4 regions of the Klebsiella ornithinolytica genome follow, and region 3 is predicted to be linked to each of the others. Evidence: predicted binding sites of a transcription regulator. Region 3 holds the regulator's gene; each other region holds the start of a gene.

Region 1 (7,692 bases), 470 kb from region 3:
CTGCACTGATTATCTGTTTGCCTCATTCCCGGATTGTGCCGCCAGGCGCGTTCGGGATTGTGACAAGGCTAACGTTGAGCCGGTTATCGCCTTGCCGGCTCAACGACAGAATTTCTGTCTGTCATTGAGCGCATAACATCTCAGATTCCTCTGAATCCACTCCGTTTTCCGCTTTTCCTCGCATTTTTCATCCGCTTTCTCATTTGCAAGGTTCCCGGGTCGATAGCAGAATTGTTTCTATCAGCAACAAGGGAGGATACCCCGTGAATAAATCAATGTTGGCGGGTATAGGGATTGGCGTGGCTGCCGCGCTGGGTGTTGCAGCTGTCGCTGGTCTTAACGTCTTAGATCGTGGCCCGCAATATGCGCAAGTGGTGTCCAGTACACCGATAAAAGAGACCGTAAAAACTCCGCGTCAGGAATGCCGTAACGTCACCGTGACCCATCGTCGTCCGGTGCAGGATGAAAACCGCATCGCCGGCTCCGTTCTTGGCGCCGTTGCCGGCGGGGTCATCGGCCATCAGTTTGGCGGCGGTCGTGGTCGCAGCGTGGCGACCGTAGTGGGCGCGTTGGGCGGCGGTTATGCCGGTAACCAGATTCAGGGCTCGATGCAGGAAGGGGATACCTACACCACCACCCAGCAGCGCTGTAAAACGGTGTACGACAAGTCGGACAAAATGCTGGGCTACGATGTGACCTACAAAATCGGCGATCAGCAGGGAAAAATCCGCATGGAACACGATCCAGGTACGCAGATTCCGCTGGACAGTAACGGCCAGCTGGTCCTTAACAACAAAGCGTAAAAAAGACGTGACTGTTATTTGCCCCTCCTGCACTCAGGCTGAGGGGCTTTTTTTATCAGAAGCTGACGGCGTAGTTCAGGCCAAAGGTACGCCCGCGACCTTTGTATTCATAAAGTGAACTGCTGCCGTAGGTCGGGCTGTAGAGCAGCGGGGCGCGCTGTCCCCAGATGGTGACATAGTCTTCGTTCAGCAGGTTCTCGATGCTGAAGGTCAGTTTGCCCACCGGGAGCGCATAGCTGCCGATAAAGTCTACGGTATTGTAGCCGTCGAGCTTATTACCGCTGGCATCGCTCAGGTCGAATACCTGCTGAGTCTGCACGCGCAGCGACCACGGATCCGGCGCCCAGCCGACCCAGGCGGTGGCTTTGGAAGGAGAAGCGAGAGTCACATCCCATTTCTGCCAGCTACCGTCACTCTTCACCTGGGATTTCAACACGTTGAAGTTTGCACCGGTGCTCCAGTCGCTATCCGGGAAGAAGTAATCGACGGCCCCTTCCACACCGTAAATACGCCGCTTGTCGGATTGTACGTCGATCGTCATATCGGTACGGTTAACAACAATGGTTTTGTCCGAGGTGGAGTAGTATGCCGCCAGCTGGGTACGCAGATTATCGCCGGTGTAACGCCAGCCCAGTTCGTAGGAGTTGACTTTGATCCCCTGCAGCGGCGAATCACCCACGTTGACACTCGACAGCAGGGGATAGTTGCCGTTGACCGCCGCGCCGTATTTGCCGATACCATAGTATTTACCCGGGTCCGGCAGCTCGACGCCCTGCGAGAAGTTAAACCAGGTCTGCTGGCGGTCGGTGAGGTGGGCGACAATACCGGCGTTAAACAGGAAGTTATCATAATCCGTTTTACCACCCGGGATGGCATCGGCCGAGTTCACCTTGCCGCTGGCGACATCCTGCTGCTGGGCGTAGCCGACAAAATCATCAACCCGGTTTTCCGTCCACTGATAGCGCACGCCGCCGCTCAGGGTGAAAATATCATTCAGGTCATAACTACTCTGCAGGAACGGCGCCAGGTTTGTAATGCTATAGCCCGGATAACGTCCTGTTGTATAGATAGACTCGTTGTGCAGGCCGCCTGATGCCATCGAGGTGTTCAGATCGAAGAACATCTGGTTGGCATTAAAGGTCTCATGATCGGCATCCAGCCCCCAGGTCAGATCCCAGCCGTCGAGCGGTTGGCTGTTGAGGGTAATCTTCGCACCGTACTGATCGGTATCCTGTTTAGATGAGGAGAAGCTGCTGACCTGACCTTTGGTGAGCGTCGGGAAGGGGTAAAAGGTCAGCGACTCGTCGCGATAATAGATCTGACTGACCAGATTCTGGCCATAGAAATCGGCATCGGAGTATTGCAGGCTAATCAGATGCCGCTCGGTGCCAGGAACGCGGTCGGAATTGAGTCCGTCGGTGGTATAGGCTTTACCCTCGCCGGTGACGGCCGACATGTTTTTGCCGAGATACAGGCCGTAATCATCGCCCTGGCTTTTATAGTATTGCGTTACCAGCTGCAGCTGACGGTTATCGTCAATGTTGATGGTGCCGGTGCCCATGACATCCAGACGATCCGAGTGCTGCAGGCCGGTCTGCGTATTATCGAGGACCAGCGCATCGTTATTGCCATCATACCAGCCGCCAAAACGCTGATAAGCCACCGATAACCGGCCGGAGGCATGGTCGGTGCCGCCGCTGACCGCCGCCGCTACGCGTTCGTCGTGATCGTTGCTGTTGGCAAACCCGCTTTTGCCACCTAATTCCAGATCCACCTGGCGTTCCTGCTGCCCTTTTTTGGTCACGATATTGATCAGGCCGCCGGTACTGCCGCCGCCATACAGCGAAGTGGCGCCGGAGATGACTTCAATATGCTCAATGTTGAACGGGTCGATGGCGTCGAGCTGACGGCTGTCGGTACGGGAAGAGTTGAGGCGAACGCCGTCGATCAGCACCACGATGGCCCGCCCACGCATGTTCATTCCGTAGTTGGTTCGTCCCTGGCTGCTGACATCAATGCCGGGAATCAACTGGGCCAGGACGTCTTTGAACTCCTTTCCACCCTGAACCTGTTGTTCTATCTCCTGACCTTCGATAACCCACGTGGTTTGCGCCATTTCGGCGACGGTGCGGTGAGTTCGGTTGGCGCTAACGATAATGTTTTCTTCATCCGCCTGCGCGACAAAGGCGGGCAGGGCGGTGGCCAGCAGCAGTGGGTTAAGCACCCAGAGACGCTTGTTCATACGCATTCCTTTTATGAGTTAACGGCATTCATATTGTTTTTAGTGTTCGATGCGGGCGCATCGGATGTTACAGATGGAAATAAGCAGAAAAACTTAAGAGCGGATTTTGCACGTAGTGATTATTGTTATCAATATCATTTACAACAAAATTGACACCTAACAGCGTGAAAACATGAGTAAAATTGGGGTTAATCAGGAAAGAGGGGTGAAAACCCGGTGGCGATCGTCACCGGGGAAGCGCAGATTAGTGCTGGAGGATTTGCGGCCACAGCCGCAGAGTGGTATCGGCGATTTGCATCAGTCTGGTGAAATCAGCCCCTTCGCGTGCGCTGATGGACATCCCTTGCAACACGCAGTTTAAGAACTGCGCCAGCTGTCGCACATCGCCGTTTTCCGGCAGCTCGCCGCGCAGCTGACGCTGCTGGAGGAACTGGGTCAGCGTTTGTTCCTGCATCGCGTGCCGCGACTTAATGGTATTGGCGATCGCGGTAGATGATGCCGCCAGCGCCGCGGAAGTATTGATCATAAAGCAGCCTGCCGGCGTGTCTTTGCTGGTAAAGCAGGTGGCAATGGCGGTGAAATAGTCCCGCAGCGCCTGATCGACTGATTTTTCTTCGGCAAACAACAGCGCTTCATGTCTGGCGGCAAAACGTGAAATATAGCGATCCAGAACCGCGCGAAATAACCCTTCCTTGTTGACGAACTCAGCGTACAGCGTCGGTGCTTTTGCCCCGGTCGCCTCCACCAGATCGGCAAGAGAAGTTGCCTCGTAGCCGTGCTGCCAGAAAAGTGCCATAGCCTTATCCAGCGCCGCTTCCTTGTCGAACACTTTAGGTCGGCCACGGCTTTTTTTTGTGCAACTTTGAACGTCAGTTGTCATGATGCCGCTGTACCTATGTTGGTTTGTTGAAGGGGCATTATAAAAACAAACGTTACAACCTTCCAGCGCTGAACCCGCAAAAATAAATAATTCATATATGTATGAATTTTAAGTTGTTTATAAATAAATAAACGATCGTTATAAAAATTCATTGACGTGTGATATAGGTCACATTATTATTTACCTATCGATCGTTAGTTAATTCTTGCGACCCTACTAAAAAAATCATCTGCATAGGTATAATAATCATGAAAAACATCAAAACGCTGACGCTGGCCGCCGTGCTAAGCTCTCTTTCTTTCGCCAGCTTCGCGGCTGTTGAGGTGCAATCCACACCTGCCGGCCAACACAAAATAGGTACTGTTTCTGCCTCCGCCGGGACAAACCTGGGCTCGCTGGAAGACCAGCTGGCGCAGAAAGCGGAAGAAATGGGCGCAACCTCTTTCCGTATCACCTCAGTCACGGGTCCAAACACCCTGCATGGCACTGCGGTTATCTACAAATAAGTTTCGTTTTACCCCTGTCATGCCACTGACAAAACGCGACCCCTGACCCCTTTATCAGGCCGCGAGCAGTAAGTTGTTCCCTGTTATGCCACTTACGTGACGCGGTTTTCACCCCTTTATGAAACCGCGAAGCGTCGCACTATCGTTTTACCCCTTTGTTATCCCATAAAAAAACCGCCCCCAGGGGCGGTTTTTTTATTTCAGTCTACGCACTTACAATGACTGCTCGCCAGCAGTATGGTGGCGGGTAACGTCAATCGGCATACCTGAACGCAGCGTCATCGCACGATCCATCACCGTCTGATCGGTCTGCGCGGCCTGCTTAAACGCCGTCATCTCACTATTCAGGACTATCGGCAGCGTCTGCGGATCGTCATTTAAGTGTTTGGACAGCGGCTGATGGATTTCCACCAGGCGTCTACCGTCAGGCTCCACGGAGACTTTCACTGGCGTGTTGATAATATTGACTTTTGTCCCTGGGGTGACGTGCTTAAACAGGGTTTTGATGTCGTCATCGCGCAGGCGGATACAGCCTGAGCTGACGCGCATTCCGATGCCAAAATCGGCATTCGTGCCATGCAGCAGATAGACGCCGCCGTAGGCCGCAAGGCGGATAGCATGGTGGCCCATCGGGTTATCCGGCCCGGCAGGTACCACGCCCGGGAGTTCTATCCCCATCGCTTTATACCGTGCGCGAATATTCGCCGTCGGCGTCCAGGTTGGATTTGCGCGCTTGTCGGAGACGGTGGTGATCATCGTAGGGGTCAGGGTATCGCCTCCCAACTGGCCGATACCGATAGGGTAGACGGTGACCTCGTTTTTCCCCGGCGAGTAATAGTAGAGGCGAAGCTCGGCGAGATTAATCACCAGCCCTTCGCGCGGCGCTTCCGGCAGTAGAGTCTGGAGCGGAATGGTCAGCACGCTGCCGGCACGCGGAACGTAAGGGTCGACGCCGGGATTAGCCTGAAGTAATGCCAGAAAGCCCACGTTGTATTTTTTGGCGATAGCTTCCAGCGAACCGCCGTTATTCTGGACGACGTGAAACTGATTTTGCCCGACGAGGCGGCTGCCTGACGGCGGTAAGGGCCAGGTATTGGCGCGGGCAGGAAGGGCCAGGACGCCAGCAACGGCCACCATTATCAGCCACAGTGAGAAACGCGATATGAGAGTAGTCATAATAAATAAGTGGTTATTTTTTATGAGGAAACAGACGGGGATTATCGCGCGGGCATCTGTGGGGAAACCCTGGTGAATTGCAAAATGTTTGTAAAGTTTACCGGGTGTGACCGCGACGGAAGAAAAACAGGCGCGGAAGACGGCGACGGGCACCGTCTCCGCGCTGCGATTATGCGGTCGCGTTCTCTTCTAACTGACGCATAAACTGGCGAACCCACTCCATCCGCGTTTTACGCTCGCCAAGATCCTGCATGAACTTCAGTCGCGTCGGACCATCCAGGCGGAAGTGCTGTGGCTGTTTTTGCAGCAGGCCAATCAGCCATACCGGGTTGACGTTGTTCTTTTCATTGAACTCAATCACGCCGCCTTTCTCATTGCCCTCCAGCTTCCGGATACCCAGCTTCTGCGCCTGTTGACGCAGGCGGGCGATATCCAGCAGGTTTCTCGCCGCATCCGGCAGCGGGCCGAAGCGGTCAATCAGTTCGACTTTAATCTCTTCCAGGTCGTGCTCATTCCTGGCGCTGGCAATCCGCTTGTAGAACGAGAGTCGGGTATTCACATCAGGAATAAAGTCGTCCGGCAACAGTGAAGGCATACGCAGCTCAACTTCAGTCTGCTGGCTGGTCAGATCCTCAAGCGAAGGTTCGCGTCCGGCTTTCAGCGCATCGACAGCATTCTCCAGAAGCTCCATATAGAGCGAAAAACCGATGGTGGTCATCTGCCCGCTCTGATCTTCGCCCAGCAGCTCGCCGGCACCGCGGATTTCCAGGTCATGCGTAGCCAGCGCGAAACCGGCGCCGAGATCCTCCAGCGAGGCGATGGCTTCCAGACGCTTTTGCGCATCGGTGGTCATCGCTTTCGGGTGCGGCGTCAGCAGCCAGGCATAGGCCTGATGATGCGAGCGGCCAACGCGTCCGCGCAGCTGGTGCAGCTGAGCCAGACCGAAATGGTCCGCGCGCTCGATGATAATGGTATTGGCGGTCGGGATATCGATCCCGGTCTCAATGATGGTGGTACAGACCAGCACGTTAAAGCGCTGGTGGTGGAAATCATTCATCACCCGTTCCAGCTCGCGCTCGCGCATCTGCCCGTGACCGATGGCAATACGTGCCTCCGGCACCAGCTCCGCGAGTCGATCCGCCGCTTTCTGGATATTCTCCACGTCGTTATAGAGGTAGTAGACCTGGCCGCCGCGCAGCACTTCACGCAGAATCGCCTCGCGAACCACCAGCGAGTCATACTCCCGGACGAAGGTTTTCACCGCCAGACGGCGGGCGGGCGGCGTGGCAATAATGGACAGATCCCGCATTCCGCTCATCGCCATGTTCAGCGTTCGTGGGATCGGCGTGGCGGTCAGCGTCAGAATATCGACGTCGGCACGCATCGCCTTGATTCGCTCTTTGTGGCGAACCCCGAAGCGATGCTCTTCATCGACGATCAGCAGCCCAAGGTCGCGCAGTTTGACTTCGCTTTGCAGCAGCTTATGCGTGCCGATAAGAATATCGATTTTACCCTCGGCGGCCTGTTCAAGAATCTGCGCCTGCTCTTTTGCGCTGCGAAAGCGTGACAGCATTTCAATGCGTACCGGCCAGTTGGCAAAGCGGTCGCAGAAATTATCGAAGTGCTGCTGCGCGAGCAGGGTGGTTGGCACCAGGACCGCGACCTGCTTGTGGTTCTCCACTGCCAGGAACGCGGCACGCATCGCTACTTCGGTTTTACCGAAGCCGACGTCGCCACAGACCAGGCGGTCCATGGCCAGCGGTTGACACATGTCGCTGAGAACGGCGTTAATTGCCTGCGCCTGATCCGGCGTGGTCTCAAACGGGAAACCGTCGCAGAATAGCTGGTACTGTTCGCGATCGTGCTTAAAGGCAAAGCCCGATTTCGCCGCGCGCTGGGCGTAAATATCGAGCAGTTCCGCCGCCACGTCGCGCACTTTTTCCGCCGCTTTCTGCCGCGCGCGCGCCCAGGCATCGCCACCGAGTTTATGCAGCGGGGCGCTCTCTTCTGCCCCGCCGGCGTAGCGGCTAATCAGATGCAATGATGACACCGGCACATACAGTTTGGCATCGTTGGCGTAGGTCA
Region 2 (7,692 bases), 2.5 Mb from region 3:
CAGCTGGCATAATCAAACGCTGGAGCTGGAATTCGGCGCGGCGTGGGCAAGACATCGCGGTATCGAAGAAGACCTGCATCCCATGCTGGGCCAACTGAGCTGGCTGTCAGAACAGGCGGGGAACGGACGGCAGGTGCTGGCGCTGGACGCCGCGCAAGAGCAGGTTTCTGACCAAACCAGCGAGCAGGTTCGGATGTTAACCCAGGTGAAGCGGGCGCTGAATGAACGCGATATTGAGCTGTATGCTCAGCCCATCCAGAATTCGGCGGGCGAGGGGTATCATGAAATCCTGACGCGGATGCGATGCGGCCAATTGATGATGACGCCGGACCAGTTTATTCCGCTGATTGTTCAGTTCAACCTGAGCCAGCGTTTTGACATGCTGGTGCTGGAGATGCTTTTCAGCACGCTGTATCAATATCCGGGACAACATTTTTCCGTTAATTTGCTGCCTTACACGTTGATGCAAAATGATAGCGCCGCGCAGATTATCGCCTTGTTTAAACGTTATCAGCTGTCACCGGAGGCCATTACCATCGAGATTACCGAAGAGCAGGCGTTCAGCGATGCGGGAGGGAGTATGCATAACATTCAGCTGCTGCGCGATTTTGGCTGCGCTATCGCCATTGATGATTTTGGTACGGGCTATGCCAACTACGAACGCCTGAAGCGCCTGCAGGCGGATATCGTAAAGATTGACGGCTGCTTTGTTCGCGATCTCGAGAGCGACCCGCTGGATGCGATTATGATTAAATCCATTATTGAAGTGGCGAAAGTTAAAAATATGACGGTGGTGGCGGAGTACGTCGAGACGGAAGAGCAAAAAGAGAAACTGCTGGCATTAGGCGTCGACTATTTGCAGGGATATTTAATCGGCAGGCCGCGGCCGCTCAGTGAGCTGCAGACGTAAAAAAGCCGGGGCAAGCCCCGGCTTTTTTATTATCTTGTCAGCTTACAGAACCAGCGCGGCAATAGACGCCGAGAGCACGCTCACCAGAGTCGAGCCGTAAACCAGCTTCAGACCAAAGCGGGAAACCACGTTACCCTGTTCTTCGTTCAGACCTTTAATCGCCCCGGCAATAATCCCGATAGAGGAGAAGTTGGCGAAGGAGACCAGGAAGATAGAGATAATGCCTTCAGCGCGCGGAGAGAGCGTGCTGGCAATTTTCTGCAGATCCATCATCGCCACAAACTCGTTCGAAACCAGTTTGGTGGCCATAATACTGCCCACCTGCAGCGCTTCCCCTGCCGGTACGCCCATCACCCAGGCAACCGGATAGAAGATGTAGCCAAGGATCCCCTGGAAGGAGATGCTGTAGCCAAACCAGCCGGTAACGGTAGCGAACAGGGCGTTCAGCGCGGAGATCAAGGCGATGAAACCGATCAGCATGGCTGCAACGATAATGGCAACTTTAAAGCCTGCCAGAATGTATTCACCCAGCATTTCAAAGAAGCTCTGACCTTCATGCAGGTTGGACATCTGCAGGTTTTCTTCGCTTTCTTCGACGCGATACGGGTTAATCAGCGACAGGACAATAAAGGTACTGAACATGTTGAGCACCAGCGCAGCCACGACATATTTAGGCTGCAGCATCGTCATGTAGGCACCGACGATAGACATGGAGACGGTCGACATCGCGGTCGCAGCCATGGTGTACATCCGGTTGCGCGACATTTTGCCCAGAATATCTTTATAGGCGATAAAGTTTTCTGACTGGCCCAGAATCAGGGAACTGACGGCGTTGAATGATTCCAGTTTGCCCATGCCGTTAATCTTGGACAGCACGGTACCAATGGCGCGAATGACGATAGGCAGGATACGAATATGCTGCAAAATCCCGATCAGCGCAGAGATAAAGACGATAGGGCAGAGAACTTTCAGGAAGAAGAAAGCCAGGCCTTTGTCATTCATATTGCCGAAAACAAAGTTTGTCCCTTCGTTTGCAAAGCCGAGAAGTTTTTCGAACATCTCGGAGAAGCCTTTCACAAAACCCAGACCGATATCAGAGTTCAGGAAGAACCATGCCAGCAAAACTTCAATGACAAGTAATTGAATAACATAACGAATACGAATTTGTTTACGGTTATGGCTGACCAGAAGGGCCAGTATAGCCACCACTACGATCGCGAGGATAAAATGCAAGACGCGGTCCATATTTGCTCCAAATATGAGGCAGGTTAAATTTCTGTGCACATTCTATGTAACAAGACCAAAGAAAACGAGATCAAATCCACACTATTGCAATGAACTGTGACTAATCACCAAATTAGTGATCAAACATACATTTTTGTTATGTAGCGTAAAGGTTTTAAAAGTTGCTTAGATTGTACTAATCTGTGATCTGGCGAGATGCAAATTCATCAATGCCACTTTTTTCGTTGTTAGCCGCTATCGTTCCCCCCTATCAAAGCAATAATGATCATCTTCCTAAATGAACTTGATAATCATTCGCATTTTGATAACATAAAACATAGCAAAGGCTATATTTCAGAGGCAGAAAATGACTAGCAGTCGCGTTGAGAATAGCAGCGGTCGCGCAGCGCGCAAGATGAAGCTCGCCTTGATGGGGCCTGCGTTCATTGCTGCCATTGGATATATCGATCCCGGCAACTTCGCCACCAATATTCAGGCGGGCGCCAGCTTCGGCTATCAGCTGCTGTGGGTAGTTGTATGGGCAAATCTGATGGCGATGCTGATTCAGGTGCTATCGGCAAAACTCGGGATTGCTACGGGTAAGAACCTGGCGGAACAGATTCGCGATCACTATCCGCGTCCGGTGGTGTGGTTTTACTGGGTGCAGGCGGAAATTATCGCCATGGCGACCGACCTCGCCGAATTTATTGGGGCAGCCATTGGCTTTAAGCTGATTCTTGGCGTGTCGTTACTGCAGGGCGCAATATTAACCGGGATTGCCACCTTCTTAATCCTGATGCTGCAGCGTCGCGGACAAAAGCCGCTGGAAAAAGCGATCGGTGGTTTACTGCTGTTTGTTGCTGCGGCCTACATTGTGGAACTGATTTTCTCGCAACCGGCGCTGGCGCCGCTGGCGAAAGGGATGATCGTCCCGAGTTTGCCGAACGGTGAAGCCGTGTTCCTTGCCGCCGGTGTGCTCGGCGCGACGATCATGCCACACGTCATCTATTTACACTCGTCGTTAACGCAGAATCTGCACGACGGTACGCGAAAAGAGCGTTATCACGCCACCCGGTGGGACGTTGCGATTGCGATGACCATTGCCGGGTTTGTCAACCTGGCGATGATGGCCACCGCCGCCGCCGCATTTCACTTTAACGGCCACACGGGGATTGCCGACCTGGATCAGGCCTATTTGACGCTGGAACCGCTGTTGAGCCACGCGGCCGCCACCATTTTTGGCCTCAGTCTGGTGGCCGCCGGGTTGTCATCGACGGTGGTGGGAACGCTGGCAGGACAGGTCGTCATGCAGGGCTTTATTCGTTTCCATATTCCGCTGTGGTTTCGTCGTGCGGTAACGATGCTGCCTTCGTTTATTGTCATTATGATGGGACTGGACCCGACGAGAATTCTGGTGATGAGTCAGGTGCTGCTGAGCTTTGGCATCGCCCTGGCGCTGGTCCCGCTGCTGATTTTCACCAGTAATTCGCAGCTGATGGGCGATTTGGTCAATACCCTGTGGGTGAAACGGACAGGGTGGGTGATTGTCGGCGTTGTGGTGTTGCTTAATGGTTGGCTACTGGTCGGTACGATTTTCGGGCTGTAATCATGTCGATAGCCATGAAAAAGGGGAGCCATCTGGCTCCCCTTTTTGATTAATGATGGCCATGACCGTGGCCGCGACCGCCGCCTGGCCCTCGTCCCCAGCCGCCGCGTCGGTCATCGCGGTCGTTCCAGCCTTCGCGATAGCCACGTTCGTAGGCTTTACGTTTATCCCAGCCGCGATGCCAGCCGTTATCGTGATGACGCCAGCGGTTATCGCGCCATTCATAGTGACGACGCCAGTAATCACGGTCGCGCCAGCCGCCACCGTCCCAGTAGTTACCGTAATTATCACGATCGCCTATTTGTAATTTTACAGATGGCAGCAGGGTGATCTCTCCGGCATTTGCAACCAGTGGCGCTGTGGCCAAAAGCACCGCAGCCAGAATCAGTGACCTGAACATACTCTTCTCCTTCACGATCGGGGCCTGAGCGCCGGATGATATTGGCGCTCATTGGGCCTGTTAACGTGATAGTACGGGGCGGTAAAGCCCCGCAGCATTGGATGAACTCCTAAATCGCGGATAAGAGCACTTTTTGCTAAAGTAAAATTGAGTTTACGCCGCAAGGATGGCGTCAATTGCCGCACACTCTTCGGTGCCGAAATGGCGATTCGCCAGCATCCCCACGGCATCATCAAGCTGTGTGGTTTTGCTGGCGCCAATCAGTACTGAAGTCACTTTCTCTTCCCGTAAAACCCAGGCCAGAGCCATCTGTGAGAGCTTTTGCCCGCGGGCCGCGGCCAGCGCGTTCAGTTGACGAACCTTCTCGAGCTTCGCCTCGGTTAACTGCTCCGCTTGCAGGAAGCGGCTGCCGCTGGCGGCGCGGGAGTCTGCCGGAATACCCTGTAAATAGCGGTCGGTGAGTTGACCACCAGCCAGCGGTGAAAACGCGATGCTTCCCACCCCTTCAGTCTGCAGAAAATCAAGCAGTCCGTCCTCAACCCAGCGTTCGAGCATGGAATATTTAGGCTGATGAATCAGACACGGTGTCCCGAGGTCATTGAGGATGCGTACCGCTTCGGCAGCCTGCTCAAGCGGATAGTTGGAAAGCCCGACATACAGGGCCTTGCCCTGGCGCACGAGATGGTCCAGCGCACGCATCGTTTCCTGTAACGGTGTTTCGGGATCCGGGCGGTGATGATAGAAGATATCAACGTACTCCAGCCCCATCCGCTTCAGGCTTTGATCGAGACTGGCGACCAGGTATTTACGCGATCCCCAGTCGCCATAGGGGCCGTCCCACATGGTGTAACCGGCTTTACTGGAGATAATCAGTTCATCGCGCCAGGGTAAAAAGTCCTCCCGCAGGATGCGGCCGAAATTGCTTTCCGCCGAGCCGGGAGGCGGCCCGTAATTGTTGGCTAAATCAAAATGGGTTATGCCAAGATCAAAGGCATGTCGCAGCAGCTGACGGCTGGTTTCCACCCGCGTTTCGTCGCCAAAATTGTGCCAGAGGCCGAGTGAAATGGCCGGTAGCTTTAATCCGCTCCGGCCACAACGACGATATTCCATCGTTTGATATCGTGCCGCATTTGCCTGGTAAACCATACTTCCTCCGCAGATAGAACAGGTTGTGTATACGTTTACACTAAAGAATGTTCAGCGCGGAGTACACACTTCAAAGGCGTAAATTTTGCTTTCCACCCCGATTATTGACCGCTATCTGGACAGTTGGATCGCTTATTCAATACTCAGATCACCTGCAACGGGAAGAGGAGTATGGAGATGCAACCGACTTACACCATTGGCGATTATCTGCTGGATCGTCTCGTAGATTGCGGCATAGACCGCTTGTTTGGCGTACCTGGAGATTACAATTTACAATTCCTCGACCGCGTCATCGCGCACGAAGCGTTGGGATGGGTTGGCTGTGCGAATGAGCTGAATGCGGCCTATGCTGCCGACGGATATGCGCGCATTAAAGGCGCCGGGGCGCTCCTGACGACCTATGGCGTCGGCGAGCTGAGCGCCCTTAACGGCGTGGCCGGCAGCTATGCGGAACATATTCCGGTGCTACATATCGTCGGCGCGCCGGGCACCGGCGCCCAGCAGCGCGGAGAACTGCTGCACCATACGCTGGGAGATGGCGACTTCACGCACTTCGCGCGGATGAGCGAGCAGATCACCTGCACGCAGGCGACGTTGACGGCGGGGAATGCCTGCCACGAAATCGATCGCGTGCTGAGCGAGATGCTTACCCACCATCGCCCCGGTTATCTGATGTTACCTGCCGATGTGGCGAAAGCAAAAGCGACGCCGCCGGCTCGTCGTCTGGCGATCGAAGGGCCGCCTGCGGATGAGAATCAGCTGGCCGGGTTTCGTGAACATGCCGGGCAGATGCTGCGCAGCAGTCGGCAGGTATCATTGCTGGCGGATTTCCTCGCCCAGCGCTATGGCCTGCAGGATACGCTACGGATGTGGGTGGCGAAAACACCGATTGCCTGTGCCACGATGCTGATGGGAAAAGGGTTGTTTGATGAACAGCAGCCTGGTTTTGTCGGCACCTATAGCGGTATCGCCAGCGCGCCGCAAACGCGTGAGGCAATTGAAAACGCCGATACGATCATCTGCGTGGGTACCCGCTTCACCGACACCATCACTGCCGGATTTACCCAGCATTTACCCCTTGAACGCACGATTGAAATTCAGCCTTTTGCCGTCAGAGTGGGCGACCACTGGTTCAGCCGTATTCCGATGGATCAAGCTCTTAATGAGTTAATGATTCTGTCCGCCGGTCTGTCAGCAGAGTGGCGGTTGCCAGACTGCTCTGCGCCGGAGGTGGAAAGCGTGACGGGCGGTAGCCTTACGCAGGGAAGTTTCTGGAGTACCGTACAGGAGCAGCTGCGTCCCGGGGATATTATTCTTGCCGATCAGGGAACCGCGGCTTTCGGCGTTGCCGCGCTCAAGCTTCCCTCAGATGCCACCCTGTTGGTCCAGCCGCTGTGGGGATCGATAGGATTTACCTTACCGGCCGCCTACGGTGCCCAAACCGCAGCGCCGGGCAGGCGGGTCGTGCTGATAGTGGGCGATGGGGCAGCTCAGCTGACGATTCAGGAACTGGGGTCGATGCTACGCGATAAACAGAACCCGCTGATCCTGCTGCTTAATAACGAGGGGTATACGGTTGAACGAGCGATTCACGGTCCGGAGCAGCGTTACAACGATATTGCGCTGTGGGACTGGAACCGTTTGCCGGGAGCCTTCGCCCCCAATGTCCCTTCCCGATGCTGGCGCGTGACGCGGACGGAAGAGCTTGAAGAGGCGATGGCCGACAGTATTGGCTCCGATAAGCTGACGCTGGTGGAGGTTATGCTGCCCAAAATGGATATTCCTGACTTCCTGCGCGCGGTAACCCAGGCTCTGGAAGAGAGAAACAGCCGCGTCTAGTCGTTTCGTCGCCTGGCTATCATCATCGGCTTCCCGGCCAACAGCAGCCAGGCCGGGAGCATCACGATACACAGCAGCGGTAGCAGCGTCGTATCCGGTACGACGACCGCCGCCATAAACAGGCTGAGCCAGCCATCGCGGGTGACCACCAGAGTCATGCCCAGGATGGCGCAGGAGACCGTGATAGCGGCCGGAACGGCATCGACATGGGCGTGCAGCATAAAGCCGAGCGCCACGCCGACGAAGACCGCGGGGAATATTCGCCCGCCGCGAAAACCACTGGCGGCGGCGATCACCAGCGCCGCCAGCTTCACCAGCGCAATCAGTAAAAAGTCGCCGGCCGTCAGGGTCTGGCTTAAGGCGATTTGCTGCATCTCCTCCAGGCCTTTAAACAGCGTTATATGTCCGCCAGCAGCGCCGAGAATCCCCAGCAGCAGACCGCCGAGACCCAGCGTCAGCACCGGATTTTTCAGGCGGTTCATCAACGCATGTAGCCGCGGTAAGCACCAGACGGCCACCATGCCTACGGCAATGGCGATAAGCGTGACGATAGCGCCGCTTATGATA
Region 3 (7,692 bases):
GCTATTGCCGCCGTCACCGCGATGTCGGGCTGGATCGTTGTTCCGCAGGCCAGCGCAGCAGGTTTTATTGATGATTCCACCTTAACCGGCGGCATCTACTACTGGCAGCGTGAGCGCGACCGGAAAGATGTGACCGACGGCGATAAATACAAAACCAACCTTTCCCATTCGACCTGGAACGCCAATCTGGATTTCCAGTCCGGCTATGCCGCTGATATGTTTGGTATTGACGTGGCTGCCTTCACCGCAATTGAAATGGCGGAAAGCAGCGAAAGCGGTCACCCGAACGAAATTGCCTTCTCCTCAAAGAATAAAGCCTACGACGAAGATTACTCTGGCGATAAGAGCGGAATCAGCCTGTATAAAGCTGCGGCGAAATTTAAATATGGCCCGGTGTGGGCTCGCGGCGGTTATATCCAGCCAACCGGGCAAACGCTGCTGGCTCCGCACTGGAGCTTTATGCCGGGTACTTACCAGGGGGCTGAAGCCGGCGCCAACTTTGATTACGGTGATGCCGGCGCGCTGAGTTTCTCCTATATGTGGACGAACGAATACAAAGCGCCATGGCACATCGAGATGGATAATTTCTACCAGAACGACAAGAAAACCAAAGTCGATTATCTGCACTCCCTGGGCGCCAAATACGATTTTAAAAATGACCTCGTGCTGGAAGCGGCGTTTGGCCAGGCTGAAGGCTATATCGACCAGTATTTTGCCAAGGCCAGCTACAAATTTGATATCGCGGGTACGCCGTTAAACACCAGCTACCAGTTCTATGGCACGCGCGACAAAGTCAGTAACGGCGGCACGAACGATATCTACGACGGGACTGCCTGGCTGCAGGCGCTGACCTTTGGCTACAAGGTTGCTGATGTCCTCGACCTGCGTCTGGAAGGCACCTGGGTGAAAGCTGAAGGCCAGCAGGGCTACTTCCTGCAGCGTATGACCCCGACCTATGCCTCTTCCAACGGTCGTCTTGATGTATGGTGGGATAACCGTTCTGACTTCAACGCCAACGGTGAAAAAGCGGTGTTCTTCGGCGCGATGTATGACATGAAAAACTGGAATATGCCGGGCTGGGCGTTTGGCGCCTCTTACGTCTACGCATGGGATGCCAAACCGGGCAGAATGTCCACGCCGGACGCCTATTACAATCCGGACAAACGGCTGGAAGAGTCCGCGTATAGCCTCGATGCCATGTACACCGTACAGGACGGCCGGGCAAAAGGAACGCTGTTTAAACTGCACTTTACCCAATACGACAACCACTCCGACATCCCGAGCTGGAGCGGTGGCTATGGCAATATCTTCCAGGATGAGCGTGACGTGAAGTTCATGGTTATTGCTCCGTTCACTATTTTCTGATGCCGCGGCGGCAGGCGTAAACCTGCCGCAAACCTGAGAGGTCAATTATGAAGAAGCTATTGCTCATCGCGGTTATGGCATCGGGCCTGGTAGCCTGTACGCAGTCCCCCGCGCCAAAAGAAGATACGAAACTAAAAGATGCTTACAGCGCCTGTATCAATACGGCGGAAGGGAATCCGGATAAGGTTCAGGCCTGCCAGAGCGTTCTCGACGTGCTGAAAGAAGATAAACAGCATCAGGCGTTTGCCAGCCAGGAAAGCGTGCGCGTTCTGGATTACCAACAGTGTATTCAGGCGACCCGTACCGGCAATGACCAGGCGGTGAAAGCGCGTTGCGATCGTATCTGGAAAGAGATTCGCAGCAACAACACCAGGCCCTGATCGCGGGCGCCAGCTCCTGTCAGTAAAAACGCCTGATGTTAACCATCAGGCGTTTTGCATGGCGCGCAATCCTGTGGCGATGTTCAGGCACTGATTGCCGTGGCTGCCCGGGGCTACGCATTCCCCACCAATCTTGATACCGACCCACCATTAGGTGGAATGGTACCGAAAACCCAACAGGCTCTGGTACGAGAAGCGCTGGCAAACCGCTGGGATGAGGAACCGTTTACCCGTGCTTTCGACGAGCATACCGCGCGCAGAAAAGGGTAGGCGTTTGCACATAAAAAAAGCCAACCGTCAGGTTGGCTTTTTGTGGTCCACGCGGTGGGAAATTACTTTTCCAGCGCGTCGTGTGCATGTTCATCTTCGCGGCAGTCGCCTTCCGCACAGTGACCGTAAAGGTACAGACTGTGGTTGGTCAGACGGATGCCGTGGCGGTGGGCGATTTCACGCTGACGCGCTTCGATAGACTCATCGCTGAATTCGATCACTTTGCCACAATCGAGACAAATAAGATGATCGTGATGGTGCTGCTGGGTCAGTTCGAAAACAGATTTACCGCCTTCGAAGTTGTGGCGAGTCACAATGCCAGCATCATCAAACTGGTTCAGCACGCGATAAACGGTAGCGAGACCAATCTCTTCACCCATGTCGATCAGGCGCTTGTATAAATCTTCCGCACTGACGTGATGGTTATCCGGTTCCTGCAGGACTTCCAGGATTTTTAATCGTGGAAGTGTGACTTTCAGGCCAGCCTTCTTTAATGCGGTATTGTTGTCAGTCATGCGGAATCTGTCCTGTTGCTAAACGATCTACTTCCATCAGCGGAAGTAATACAGAGAATCACCCGATGCAATGCGTCTCATTATAGAACTGCCATCGTTAAATGAAAACTGCAAGTATCGGGCCTTGTATGCTGTCAAAAACGAGGTCCCAGCTACAAACTACGTCACCTGACCTCGTTAAATCAGAGGACATTGTACAGATATGTGATTAAAAGTTAAAAACTTGTAGCTATTAGTTTGATTGCTTCTATCTATTAATGCGGCGAAACTTAACGGTAACGCCGCACAATCATCAGGCGTTTTTGATTTCTTCGAGGTGCAGCTCTTCAGAGACCTGCTTAACCCACTGAGTCACGCGTTCGTTGGTCAGTTCCGGCTGGCGGTCTTCATCGATAGCCAGGCCGACGAAGTGATCGTCATCCGCCAGGCCTTTAGAGGCTTCAAAATGATAGCCCGCGGTCGGCCAGTGGCCAACGATGGTGGCGCCGCGCGGTTCAATGATGTCGCGGATGGTGCCCAGCGCGTCACAGAAGTATTCCGCGTAGTCTTCCTGATCGCCGCAGCCAAACAGCGCAACCAGTTTACCGTTAAAGTCGACCTCTTCCAGCGTCGGGAAAAAGTCATCCCAGTCGCACTGAGCTTCACCGTAGTACCAGGTCGGAATGCCGAGCAGCAGGATGTCGTAGGCTTCCAGATCTTCTTTGCTGCTCTTGGCAATGTCGTGAACATCAGCAACATCTTTACCAAGCTGCTTCTGAATCATTTTTGCAATATTCTCGGTGTTGCCCGTGTCGCTGCCAAAAAAGATGCCGATGATTGCCATGAGTAAAATAACCTCTTGAAACTTAATGATGTGGTAGTGGCGTAATGCCCGCAGATAACGGCAATCATAGCAGAACAGGGGAGGGCGCGGAAACAGCAATCACGCCCGACTGCACACTCTGCTACATGAAAGTGTTTTTTTGAGGATTTTCAGGCTTTATCCCGGCTGTGCAGGGTTGCCAGCTGGTTCATCAGCATCTCTTCGATCAAATCGCTGCGGTTCATATTGCGAGCTTCCGCCAGCTCGTTGAGCGCATCAACCGCTTCAGCGTTGAGTTTTAACTCCACACGCTTCAGGCCGCGAACTTTGTCGCGTTTGAGCTGATTGCGTTTATTTATGCGCAGTTGTTCATCGCGCGAAAGCGGATTGGTCTTTGGTCTACCCGGGCGACGCTCGGTTGCGAACAAATCTAATGTCGTACGGTCCGTTTGTTCTTTTGCCATGATTCAGAGTGACTTCGGGGAAACAAGTTGCCGGGCTATAGCCGACACAGATAGCGCGCCATAATACATCAGGCGAACCGCTGCGCCAACGACCGCGGGCATTCTGCAGCGCGGTCGGGCAGTTTTTAGCCAGTTAAGCCTGCAAAGCGGTCAGATAGCGACGAATGGCGCGCAGGACGGCTTCCGGTTTCTCCGCATGCACCCAGTGGCCGGCGCCGGCGATGACGTGCGCTCGCGCCTGTGGGAACTGGGCGAGCAGGGTATCGCGATACTCATCGGTGACGTACGGCGAGTTGCCTCCCGGGATGAACAGGGTCGGATGAGGCCAGGCAGGAACCGTTTGCCAGCCCACGATGTGCGGATATTGATCCCATAATACCGGTACGTTGAAGCGCCACTGGCCATCAACGAAGGATTTCAGCAGAAACTGAATCACGCCTTCTTCCTGCAGATGTTGGCGCATCACCGTGGCCGCCTGCTGACGGGACGCGGCGCCGGCGTCGGTGACGGCATTGATGGCGTTGAAAATTTCATCATGACGGCGCACGTGGTAGTCCACCGGGGCAATATCAATGGCGACCAGGCCAGCGATGCGCTCCGGCGCCAGTGCGGTAAGCGCCATGACCGCTTTCCCCCCCATCGAATGACCAATAAAGATGGCTTTCTCTATCTGCCGATCGTCAAGAGTATCGATCAGATCCTGCGCCATCGCCGCGTAGGTCATCTCCGGCGAACGGGGGGAAAGACCGTGGTTGCGCATATCAACCTGCAAAATATCGTAGTCGTTCACCAGGTCGCGGGCGAGGATGCCCAGGTTGTCGAGACTACCAAACAGACCGTGAACCAGGACAACAGGGGAATTATTGTGCGGATTTTGTGCAGATTGCGTGCGGCTATTTAATTTCATGGCAAAGTTCTTTTTTTCGCTTCGTCGGGTTAGGGTATTATGTTGGACATTCTGCCATCCGGCTGCAAGACCCAGAGCTATCTGAGTTTTACCGCCATCCTGGTTTGACGCTATCCGCGGTCAGGATTTGTCCTTATAATCCTGACAACTTGTATTCAGAATAAGATATCGCACTGGATTAAGATGAAAACAATTGAAGTTGATGATGATCTCTATCGCTATATTGCCAGCCACACCCAGCATATTGGCGAGAGTGCATCCGACATTTTACGGCGCATGCTGAAATTTTCCGCCGTTTCCCAGACTGCCGCACCGGTCGTAAAAGCTGCGCCGGCGCCGGCTGCGACGCCTGCCGTCGAAGCGAAGCCCGTGAATCCGGCGAAAGATAAAGTCCGCGCGATGCGCGAGCTGCTGTTATCTGATGAATACGCCGAACAAAAACGCGCGGTAAACCGCTTCATGCTGGTCCTGACCACGCTGTACTCCTTAGATAACAAAGCGTTTGCTGAGGCCACCGAGTCTCTGCACGGGCGCACCCGCGTGTACTTTGCCGAAGATTCGCGGATCCTGCTAAAAAGCGGTAACCAGACCAAACCGAAACAGGTTCCTGGTACTCCGTGGTGGGTTATCACCAATACCAATACCGGTCGTAAGTGCAGCATGATCGAACACATCATGCAGTCGATGCAGTTCCCAGCGGAATTAATTGAGAAGGTCTGCGGCACGATCTAGTTTTATTCACCTTGCATCAGAAGGATCAGGCAATGGCAATCGATAAGCGTGCGGGTCAGCCTGCACAACAGAGTGATTTGATTAACGTCGCTCAGCTGACCGCGCAGTACTACGTACTGAAGCCGGAAGCGGGCAACGCGGAGCATGCGGTGAAGTTTGGCACCTCTGGCCATCGTGGCAGTGCAGGGCGCCATAACTTCAATGAGCAGCATATTCTGGCGATCGCTCAGGCGATTGCGGAAGACCGCGCGAAGAACGGGATTACCGGTCCCTGCTACGTGGGTAAAGATACCCACGCGCTCTCCGAACCGGCCTTTATTTCCGTACTGGAAGTGCTGGCGGCCAACGGCGTTGATGTTATCGTGCAGGAAAACAACGGTTTCACCCCGACGCCGGCCATTTCCAATGCCATCCTGGTGCACAACAAAAAAGGTGGTCCGCTGGCGGACGGCATCGTGATTACGCCGTCTCATAACCCGCCGGAAGATGGCGGTATTAAGTACAACCCGCCGAACGGCGGCCCGGCTGATACCAACGTCACCAAAGTGGTAGAGAATCGCGCTAACGAACTGCTGGCCTCGGGTCTGCAGGGCGTCAAGCGCATCTCCCTCGATGCGGCACTGGCATCCGGTCATGTTATAGAGCAGGATCTGGTGCAACCGTTTATCGAAGGGCTGGCGGATATCGTCGACATGGCGGCGATTCAGAAAGCCGGCCTGAAGCTCGGGGTCGATCCGTTGGGTGGTTCCGGTATCGAATACTGGAAACGTATTGCCGAGTACTACAAACTCGACCTGACTATCGTCAACGATCACGTCGATCAAACCTTCCGCTTTATGCACCTCGATAAAGACGGCGCCATTCGCATGGACTGCTCTTCTGAGTGTGCGATGGCAGGGCTGCTGGCGCTGCGCGATAAGTTCGATCTGGCTTTTGCTAACGATCCGGATTATGACCGTCACGGCATCGTCACGCCGGCGGGTCTGATGAACCCGAACCACTATCTGGCGGTGGCGATTAACTACCTGTTCCAGCATCGTCCGCAGTGGGGCCAGGATGTCGCCGTTGGTAAGACGCTGGTCTCCTCCGCGATGATCGATCGCGTGGTTAACGACCTGGGCCGCAAGCTGGTGGAAGTGCCGGTGGGCTTTAAATGGTTTGTTGACGGTCTGTTCGATGGCAGCTTCGGTTTTGGCGGCGAAGAGAGCGCGGGCGCATCGTTCCTGCGTTTTGACGGAACCCCGTGGTCGACCGACAAAGACGGTATCATCATGTGCCTGCTGGCGGCGGAAATCACCGCCGTCACCGGTAAAAACCCGCAGGAGCACTACGACGAACTGGCTGCCCGCTTTGGCGCGCCGAGCTATAACCGTCTGCAGGCTTCGGCTACTTCCGCACAGAAAGCGGCGCTGTCTAAGCTGTCGCCGGAAATGGTCAGCGCCAGCCAGTTGGCCGGCGATCCGATCACCGCACGTCTGACCGCCGCGCCGGGCAACGGCGCATCGATTGGTGGCCTGAAAGTGATGACCGACAACGGCTGGTTCGCCGCGCGTCCGTCAGGTACGGAAGATGCTTACAAGATCTACTGCGAGAGCTTCCTGGGTGAAGAACATCGTAAGCAGATCGAGAAAGAAGCGGTGGAAATCGTCAGCGAAGTGCTGAAAAACGCCTGAGTCAGGTGAAACGAACAGGCATTCTCAGAGGAGCGTCGTCCCGGTAAGGCGCGGTTGTTCCTGTTGAGTGGCACAGAAGGGTTCCATGGTCATCATGGGACCCTTTTTTATTGCCCCCACTCATCGGTTCGCTGTTTTTAATCGGTGGTGCCCGCATGATGACGACAGGCGTCGCGCTATGGCATAAACCGATAGCCGATCCCCGTTTCGGTCAGTAAATGCTGCGGGCGCGCCGGGTCAACTTCCAGCTTTTGCCGCAGATGCCCCATATAAATGCGTAAATAATGGCTGTGTTCCACCGCATTTGGCCCCCACACCTGATTGAGCAGCTGGCGCTGGGTGAGGACCTTGCCGGGATTATTTAACAGCACTGCCAGCAGACGGAATTCAATCGGCGTCAGGTGGAGCTCTTCGTCACCGCGGACGATGCGGCGGGCGGGAATATCGACTTCAATATCGGCGAAGCGCACCAGCGGCTCGTCGGCTTGCGCGCCGGCATGTCGGCGCATCGCAACTCTCAATCTCGCCTGCAGTTCGCCAATGCCAAAGGGCTTACTAAGATAGTCATCGGCGCCGGCGTCAAG
Region 4 (7,692 bases), 1.9 Mb from region 3:
GATTGACGAGATTAACGATATGGATGCCGATGAGTTCTTTGAGCACGTGGTGAAAAAACATCCGGCTCCGCAGGCTCCGCGCTATATCTGGAAGCTGCAGCAGGCGCTGGACGCCATGTAGCCGCTTCCGCTCGCGCTGCGCTTCACGGTGACACATCGGGTGTCATTCGCAGAGCCCGGCGCGAGCGGAACGTTTTTCAGACAATCCTTAGAAGTCGTAGCCGACGGTGGCGGTCACGCTGCGTTCGGCTCCCCAGTAGCAGTTGCCGGTTCCGTAGCAGCCGGAGAGATACTCCCGGTCGCTGAGGTTATTGGCATTAACCTGCACAAAAGCTCCTTTCAACGACGGCGACCAGACGCCGAGATCGGCGCGCACCATCGCATCCAGTAAGGTGACCGACGGCAGGCGCTCGGTATTCGCATCATCCGCCCACTGTTTCCCGATATAGCGTACGCCGGCCCCGGCGCTGATCCCTGCCGGGAACTGATAGCGCGCCCAGAAAGAGGCCATCTGATCCGGCGTCAGCTGCGGCGTGTTGTCGTTAGTCCCATCTTTAGTGTCCTGGAAGCGCAGGCGGTTCCAGGTGTAGGAGGCGAGGGTGCTCAGCTCAGGCGTAATCTGGTTGTGCATCTCCAGCTCCACGCCCTGAGAGTGAACTTTTCCTGCGGGAATAAAGGTCGCGGTGGCGATGTTTGGATCGCGCGTCGCCACATCTTTTTGCGTTAAATCGTAGATAGCGATGCTGTACATATCGGCGGAGCCCGGCGGCTGGAACTTCAGGCCCGCCTCCAGCTGCTCTGCCGTGGTCGGTTTCAGCAGGGTGCCATCGGCGCCCGGCAGCATCGCTGGGGTAATCGCCTGGCTGTAGCTCAGATACGGCGAGAGGCCGTTTTCCAGCGCATACAGCAGCGATGCCCGGCCGCTGATATGGTCATCGGAGCGGCGGCTGGAGGTGCCGAAGGTATCGCTGACCTGTTGCGAAACAATGCGATCGTAACGGCCGGAGACATCCAGATGCCAGCGCGCCCAGACCATTTCGTCCTGCAGATAGAGCCCGGTCTGGTAGTAGCGGCGGTTGTTGTTATCGCTGTAGGTCACGGTATGCCCGGTCTGCGCGGTATAGCCGCTGAACGGATCGAGAGGCGACGCGCTGCCGGCGCCGGTCCACAGATCGTTGCGGAAACGGTGATATTCCCCGCCGAGGATCAGCGTATGGGCCAGTTCGCCGGTGGTGAAATCGGCGCGCAGGCGGTTGTCGGTTGACCAGGCATCCAGCGAGCCGCGCGAGCCGCTGTAACCGCGCGCCAGACTATCGCTGTCATTAATCCAGCCGACCTGATACACCTGATCCAGCGATACGTTGGTGTGGGTATAGCTTCCGGCGGAGTAGGCGGACCAGACGTCATCGAACTGATGAGTGAACTCGTAGCTGTAGATCTGCTCGCGGCGCTGATACCCGTCTGACGGATCGCCTTCGTTGGTGCTGGTGGAGAGCTTACGTCCGTTGTGAGCATAGCGGGTGCCGTCCAGCGGCAGCGAGCCGTGATAGCCGCCCGACGGATCTTTTTGCAGGTAGGCGCGCAGCAGCAGCGAGGTGTCGGTATCCGGCTGCCAGAGCAGGGAAGGTGAAATGGCGTAGCGCTCTTCGCGGGTATTATCGTACTGGGTATCGCTGGTGCGCGTCATGCCGATAATCCGGTAAGCCCATTGATCGTTGAGGGCATCGGTATAATCGAAGGCGGCCCCTTTGGTGTTCTGCGTCCCGCCGCTGAGGCGGAAATGGCCTTCCGAGGTAAACTGCGGGCGTTTCGAGGTCAGATTCACCACCCCGCCCGGCACGCTCTGACCGTACAGCGCCGAAGAGGGGCCCCGGATGACGTCAACCCGTTCAACAAACCAGGGATCGATTTGCAGGACGTTGTGGCTGCCGCCGTCGCTCATCAAGCGCATGCCGTCGAGAAACAGGTTATCAACATCACCGCCGTGGTAGCCGCGTAGCGATACCGTATCAAAGCGGGTCGCGCCGCCGCCGAAGCTGGAGTAAACCCCCGGGGTGTATTCCAGCGCCTGGCTGATGGTATTGGCTCCCTGATCATTCATCTGTTGACGGGTGATGACGGAGACCGATTGCGCGGTGGTAATCAACGGCTGATCGGTTTTCGTCGCGCCAGCGGAGGTTTTGGCACTATAGCCCTGCGTTGGCGAGATGGCTGAGTCGATGGGTTGTGCGGTGACGATAACCGTCTCTTCCGCCAGGCTGGCAAACGGGAAGACGGTGGCCAGCGCGTACAGCAGCGCCGGGCGTTTGAAAATGACGCGAGCGGTCATGACATAATCCTGAGTTGACGTAGCCTGGTACTCCTGTACGCCACCACGCATAAAAAACGAAAGTGTCATCTCTCGTAAAAAAGTAATGCGAATTATTATCGTTCTGTTTTTGATTATCAAGGCGGGATTGGTAAATATGAAAATGAAAACCCATGAAAAACATAATGTTTATTTGACAGGACGGTGATAAACAGCGGATTAAGCGGCGATGGAAACCTGCACTGGCTACCTGATTTGGTAGCCAGTGGTTGAGGGGGGAGGGGATCAGCGGCGACTGTCTAAGCGCATCATGGCAATGGCTCTCCAGGGGGTGGCAAGGAACGGCATCGCAGAAAGAGCCTGCAGCTCCTCTTCCGTCCCTCCATCACTGAAGATAATCGCCTGCACCCGGCTGAGTGGCCAGTCTACGGCAGGGCGGTCGAGCAGTCGGAATGTATCGCCGCAGCGGGCTTCGCCAGGCGCTATCACCCGATAAAACCAGCCGTTGCGCGACTGTTGATGCATCAGTTCTGGAGCATCAGGATCCTGCAAACGGGTCGCCATCGTTTGACAGGCAACGCGCCCCCAGGAGACCTGTACTTCGACAGCGCCAAGACGAAAGACATCGCCCGGACATACGTTCGCTTCCGTCATGCCATAAGTGGACAAGTTTTCCCCAAACAGGCCGGCGCAGAGGCGCTGCCCGGCCTGCGCGGGATATCGCTCACGCCAGAAATCGTAATGTTCCCGGGCATAATGCATGAGCGCGCAATCGGGATCCTGAAAATGTTCCCGGATGCCGTTCTCGGCTTCCAGTCCATGCGTATTGAAATACACGCTGCCGCTTAACGGCACTTTGTGTACTGACCCGTCCGTCCGACGTTGATTGCCGAGGATTGTATGCAGTATCACTTTAAAATCTACGATCATAAGGATCTCCTTCATTTTTCCACCGAGTGGAGAAATGAATCAGAATTTGTATTCCACGCCGGCCCAGAAATTACGACCTTCTTCGATAAAACCTTCGCTGTAGTAATAGCGCGTATCGAAGAGGTTATTGACCGATGCATTGACGCTAAAGCCGTGGCCTATTGCGTAATCGGCGCGCAGGTGGGTGATGGCAAACCCTGGCGCTTTTTGCGAACCATTGCTGTTGCTGTAGCTAGAGGAGCGCGCTTCTTCAGAGAGGGTGAGCTGCAGCGGCGCAATCGGTTTTAGTGTCAACCAGGCGCTGAGCGTCTGGTTTGGCAGGTCGGTGACTTTGCCCGCCTCTTGCCTTTTGCTATCGGCATGAATCAGGCCATAGCTCAGACCGACATCGAGCATTTCAAACGGCGCCCCTTTGATCCCAAGATCCAGACCGGTATAGTCGACCCGGCCGCTGTTCTGGTTCTGGACCGTATCAGCATCGATATTAATCGACAAAATGGCGTCACTGACGCGGTTATAGTACGTGCTTATCTCATAGGCCCAACTGTCGGTGATATGGCCATTCCAGGTCAGGTCGATGCTGCGGGCCCGCTCTGGTTTCAGGTAAGGATTCACAAGGGCAATCTGGTCTTTCGCGGGTTTTGAGGTCGTGTAGCGCTCTTTGAGCGTCGGGAAACGGGTACGGTCGGACCAGGACAGGGCCAGCGTATCTTCGTTGGCGAAATGATAGCGGGCCATCGTTTCCCAGTTGAATGCGTTCTGCCTGTTTTCGTCGTAGCGGGTCACGCTGCCGTTCTTCTCGTGTTTCATTCCTTCGAGACTGTTGCGCCAGTCATAACTCATACCGGCGACGATATCGAGATTATCTGCGGCTTCCCATTGATATTCACTGGCGAGAGACCAGGTCCGATCTTGATAGCGATCGTAAGGGCCGTCGGTGCTGCTTTTTTCTCTGTGGACATCATCTTTCCAGTTCACGCCGAAAGAGAGCTGGTCGCGATGACGTACGTCTGCTGAAAGCTGTAAACCTGCGCCAGTGCTGTAGTCGCTATAGTGGCTATAGTTGCCGTTTTTGCTGTGCAGATCGGCCAGCGAGTTATACATCATCAGGGTGTTTTTGAAGGTATCGCGATACAGGCGACTTTTCAGCGTGAAGCGGTCGCCGAGGTGAGTTGTCCCTTGATAGTAATAGCTTTCTTTATCGTACTCTGGCCACTGCCAGTAGCGTGATTTTTGCGAGCTGTTCCCGGCATAAGGTGGATTCTGCTTTTCGCCATCCTGCTTGATCCAGGTAAAAGCATATTCATCGTTTCCCCGAGGGGTAAAACCGAGTTTGAAGATCCCGCGCTTATCATCGCTCGCCGAGTTGGTCATCTTGCCATCTTCACCGGCGAGAGGATTTGTTGTCCCGTGAGGTAGAGCAAGGAAATCCCGTTTCAGGCGGCTACCGCTGAGCTGGATATAGCCCAGTTCGTTGCTTGCCCCGAGAGAAGCATGCGTATCATAGGCGCTATCCTCGCTACGGCTCCAGCCCTGGCGATAACCGATACTGGCCTCCAGCGGTTTGCTCGGGCGCGGCGTGGTAATATTGATGGCGCCGCCCATCTGGTTTGGCCCCTGCAGCAGCGAGGAGTAACCCTTCGACACTTCCACTGACCCGATGTCCGATGTGAGAAAACGCCCGAGGTCGAGATTACCGTCGTAGGGGACATAGATTGGCACGCCGTCGAAAAATACCGGGACCTGGCGACCGTCAAACCCGCGAACTTTGACCTGGAGTTCATTCCGCCCACCTGATTTTTGTAAAACAACACCGGGCATGACGGACAACGCGTGCGCCACATCCTGCTTATCCAGACTCTGGATGGTGTCTGTCCCGAGGATATTCGTTGTCGCAGCGGGTACGGAACTGGACCATACGGTCATCGATTCTTCCGGCCGATCCCCCCACGCGACCTGACTTAAGCTCAAACTTATCAATGTGCAAAGATAACGTTTCCTGACTCTCATTTTTATTATTCCTGTTTTGGTTATTTTTATTTTGAATTGTCTGGCCTCAGTCGAACCTGAATATCAGCCGGTGGCGCATACCACGGCGCCGAAGTAATAAACAATTCAATTCCACAATCGAGGTACTGACAAAGGCTGGCGAGGGTCATTCCGCCGGTCAGTGCCAGCGTGCAAAGCGGGGCGATATGGCGGGCTTGATCTGAGACCTCGCGGGCCTGCTGAGGCGTAAATTTATCAAGTTGCAAAATGTCGGGTTGTGCTCGCAGCGCAGCCAGCGCTTCTTCCGGCGTATCGGCTTCCACGGCCACTTTTTTTTCGGGTGAGCGTCGACGCAGCAGATCTATGGCGTGGGCCCAGTCGCCGTCGTCGGTAAGGAAGCGACGATGGTTCGCGAACAGCAGCAGCGTTTCGGCGCAGCCAGCACGATGGATTAAGCCGCCTGCGGCGACGATCGCCTGGGTGCCTAGCAGCCGCGTGCCGGGGATGGCCTTGCGGGTACAGGCAATATGCGCGTTGGGAAGTCGGGTATGCAGCAGGGCCAGCATCTGCGCAACGTAGGCCGATACGCCGCAGCTCCACTCCAGCACATTTTGCACGGCTTTCCAGCCCTGTTGCAGCGCACATGCGCGACCGGTCGCGCGCAGTAGCACCTCGCCTGGCCTTGCCTGGGCGCCATCTTCCAAACGTGCGGTGACCGTTAACCCGAGGCTTCGCAGCATCTGCTCCGCCGGCGCAATGCCGCTCACGCAGCCGCCCTGACGATGGCGAAACTCCATTATTCCCGCCTGGTTTCCCGTTCCCAGCGCGCGGGTCGTCAGGTCTCCGCCTTGAATATCTTCCATCAACCATGCATCGGTTAGCGCCTGAGGTATGTAGATCATGCTCTTTCTCCGCAATCCCAGGAGATCAGCGCCCAGTTACGGGTAGCGGGCGCGATGGCCTGCGGGGCCTGCTGTTGGTACCAATGGTGAAGCCGTGCTCGCTCTTCATCACTGAGTACGCCGAGCGTCCACTTAACATTTTCTTCGAAGCGTTCGTAGGTGCTGTTATCGCGCTGACAGTTGCGGCCACGGATAAAATCGACCCGCGCCTGAATCCCCATCTGATAGAGGATGTTCAGCGCGTAAATGTAATTTGGCAGTTCGATAACCGCGCGACCCAGCGCGCGTTGGATGGCCGGCGACATAAATGTCGGGCTGACGAGATGTGTGGTATAGACGCGTAGTCGTGCCTGTTGGTGGAGTTTAGTCATCGCTTCCTGCATATCGCCAACTAGCGTTGAGCGGGAGGCGACGGCAATGTCGCAGCGGGGAATATCGTGCCACGATGATTCCCATGCGCGGCAGTGCCAGTGAGCATGGGTGATGCCCATTTGCGAGGCACGCCTTGCGGCAACGTCGAGCATCTTCGGGCTGTAATCGACGCCGTGCACGGCGTGAAGTTTATCAGCCAGCGCCAGCGACACGGTTCCCGGCCCGCAGCCCATATCGAATAAGGTCTCTGCGCCGGTGAGATCGATTTTTGCCAGCAGCTGTACAAGGTAGCTGTCCGCTGGATCGCTGCAACTGATGGACATTTTCTCCGCCCGGGCGTCCCAGTGGGCAGGGGATTTTTCCGTGCGACCGGCAAATCTGAGCTGTTGTCGGTATAGTTCTGCAAAATCAATATCATCAATAAGCATAATCATTCCTGAAAGTGAGGGTTGCCAAGGTGGTGACGAATCTGGGCGGGGGTAACGCCATAGAGCCCGGCGAGGTTATCTGGCTGAAGCTGGGTTGACGGTGGTCCGTGGCTGACAAGCCCATCCGCTTCAACCCGGATAACCGTGTCGGCAACGGCGAGAGCGTGCAGCGGATGATGGGTTGCCATCAGCAGGGTCATGCCGTTTTGGCGAAGTTCACGTAGCGTGTCGAGCAGGCGAATCTGATGGCCAAAGTCGAGGCTTGAGGCGGGTTCATCCAACAGCAACAGCCGCGGCCGCTGCGCCAGTGCGCGGGCGATAAGCGCCAACTGGCGTTCGCCACCGCTCAGCGTGGCCCAGTTCCTGGTTGCGAGATGGGCAATGCCGAGCGTCTCCAGCTGGGCTAAGGCGATATGGTGTTCGCTCTTGATTGGTTGGGAAAAGGTGCCGATGTAGGGGCTTCGTCCCATCAGGACCATCTCCAGCACGCTAAAAGCGAAGGCTCCGTCGTGGGCCTGTGGCACCCAGGCGACGGCGCGCGCACGGTCACGAGGGGTCATTTGTGCGATGGCGATGCTGTCTATCAGAATCTGACCAGAGAGCAGGGGAAGGAGCCCGAGAATACTGCGCATCAGCGTGGTTTTGCCGCTGCCATTGGCGCCCAGCAGACAGCATACCGAGCCAGACGTCAGAGAAAATGACACTTCGCGAAGAACCGGGCGTCCCGGGTAACCCACGCTGGCATGCTGAATCGTAAGCCGTG

What was found. Region 3 encodes Fur, which represses iron uptake genes when iron is present. Its sites were predicted from a motif close to ATAATAATGAGAACNACTATCAA; they were not measured.
Region 1: a site for Fur is predicted at 3,161-3,183, ahead of Q1L34_RS16705 (TonB-dependent siderophore receptor). Genes of this name have one in related genera too.
Region 2: a site for Fur is predicted at 2,439-2,461, ahead of Q1L34_RS06735 (Nramp family divalent metal transporter). Genes of this name have one in related genera too.
Region 4: a site for Fur is predicted at 2,409-2,431, ahead of Q1L34_RS09450 (TonB-dependent siderophore receptor). Genes of this name have one in related genera too.

Annotation. Positions count from the first base shown of each region.
Region 1 covers NZ_CP130153.1:3,479,819-3,487,510, reverse strand. The annotation lists gene Q1L34_RS16715 (NAD(P)/FAD-dependent oxidoreductase) at 1-9, shown strand, start outside; gene Q1L34_RS16710 (glycine zipper 2TM domain-containing protein) at 264-803, shown strand; gene Q1L34_RS16705 (TonB-dependent siderophore receptor) at 859-3,045, opposite strand; gene Q1L34_RS16700 (TetR/AcrR family transcriptional regulator) at 3,290-3,925, opposite strand; gene bhsA (multiple stress resistance protein BhsA) at 4,174-4,431, shown strand; gene ldtC (L,D-transpeptidase LdtC) at 4,645-5,607, opposite strand; gene mfd (transcription-repair coupling factor) at 5,777-7,692, opposite strand, start outside.
Region 2 covers NZ_CP130153.1:1,406,566-1,414,257, forward strand. The annotation lists gene Q1L34_RS06725 (sensor domain-containing phosphodiesterase) at 1-910, shown strand, start outside; gene Q1L34_RS06730 (NupC/NupG family nucleoside CNT transporter) at 953-2,155, opposite strand; gene Q1L34_RS06735 (Nramp family divalent metal transporter) at 2,502-3,740, shown strand; gene Q1L34_RS06740 (DUF2502 domain-containing protein) at 3,790-4,140, opposite strand; gene mgrA (L-glyceraldehyde 3-phosphate reductase) at 4,294-5,286, opposite strand; gene Q1L34_RS06750 (alpha-keto acid decarboxylase family protein) at 5,464-7,125, shown strand; gene Q1L34_RS06755 (ion channel protein) at 7,122-7,692, opposite strand, start outside.
Region 3 covers NZ_CP130153.1:3,945,544-3,953,235, reverse strand. The annotation lists gene chiP (chitoporin ChiP) at 1-1,365, shown strand, start outside; gene Q1L34_RS18885 (ChiQ/YbfN family lipoprotein) at 1,413-1,745, shown strand; gene Q1L34_RS18880 (hypothetical protein) at 1,800-2,015, shown strand; gene fur (ferric iron uptake transcriptional regulator) at 2,078-2,530, opposite strand; gene fldA (flavodoxin FldA) at 2,823-3,353, opposite strand; gene ybfE (LexA regulated protein) at 3,503-3,796, opposite strand; gene ybfF (esterase) at 3,930-4,703, opposite strand; gene seqA (replication initiation negative regulator SeqA) at 4,887-5,435, shown strand; gene pgm (phosphoglucomutase (alpha-D-glucose-1,6-bisphosphate-dependent)) at 5,468-7,108, shown strand; gene kdpE (two-component system response regulator KdpE) at 7,285-7,692, opposite strand, start outside.
Region 4 covers NZ_CP130153.1:2,024,068-2,031,759, forward strand. The annotation lists gene emtA (membrane-bound lytic murein transglycosylase EmtA) at 1-121, shown strand, start outside; gene Q1L34_RS09450 (TonB-dependent siderophore receptor) at 209-2,329, opposite strand; gene Q1L34_RS09455 (MOSC domain-containing protein) at 2,594-3,238, opposite strand; gene Q1L34_RS09460 (TonB-dependent receptor plug domain-containing protein) at 3,278-5,248, opposite strand; gene modD (ModD protein) at 5,275-6,129, opposite strand; gene Q1L34_RS09470 (class I SAM-dependent methyltransferase) at 6,126-6,929, opposite strand; gene Q1L34_RS09475 (ABC transporter ATP-binding protein) at 6,932-7,692, opposite strand, start outside.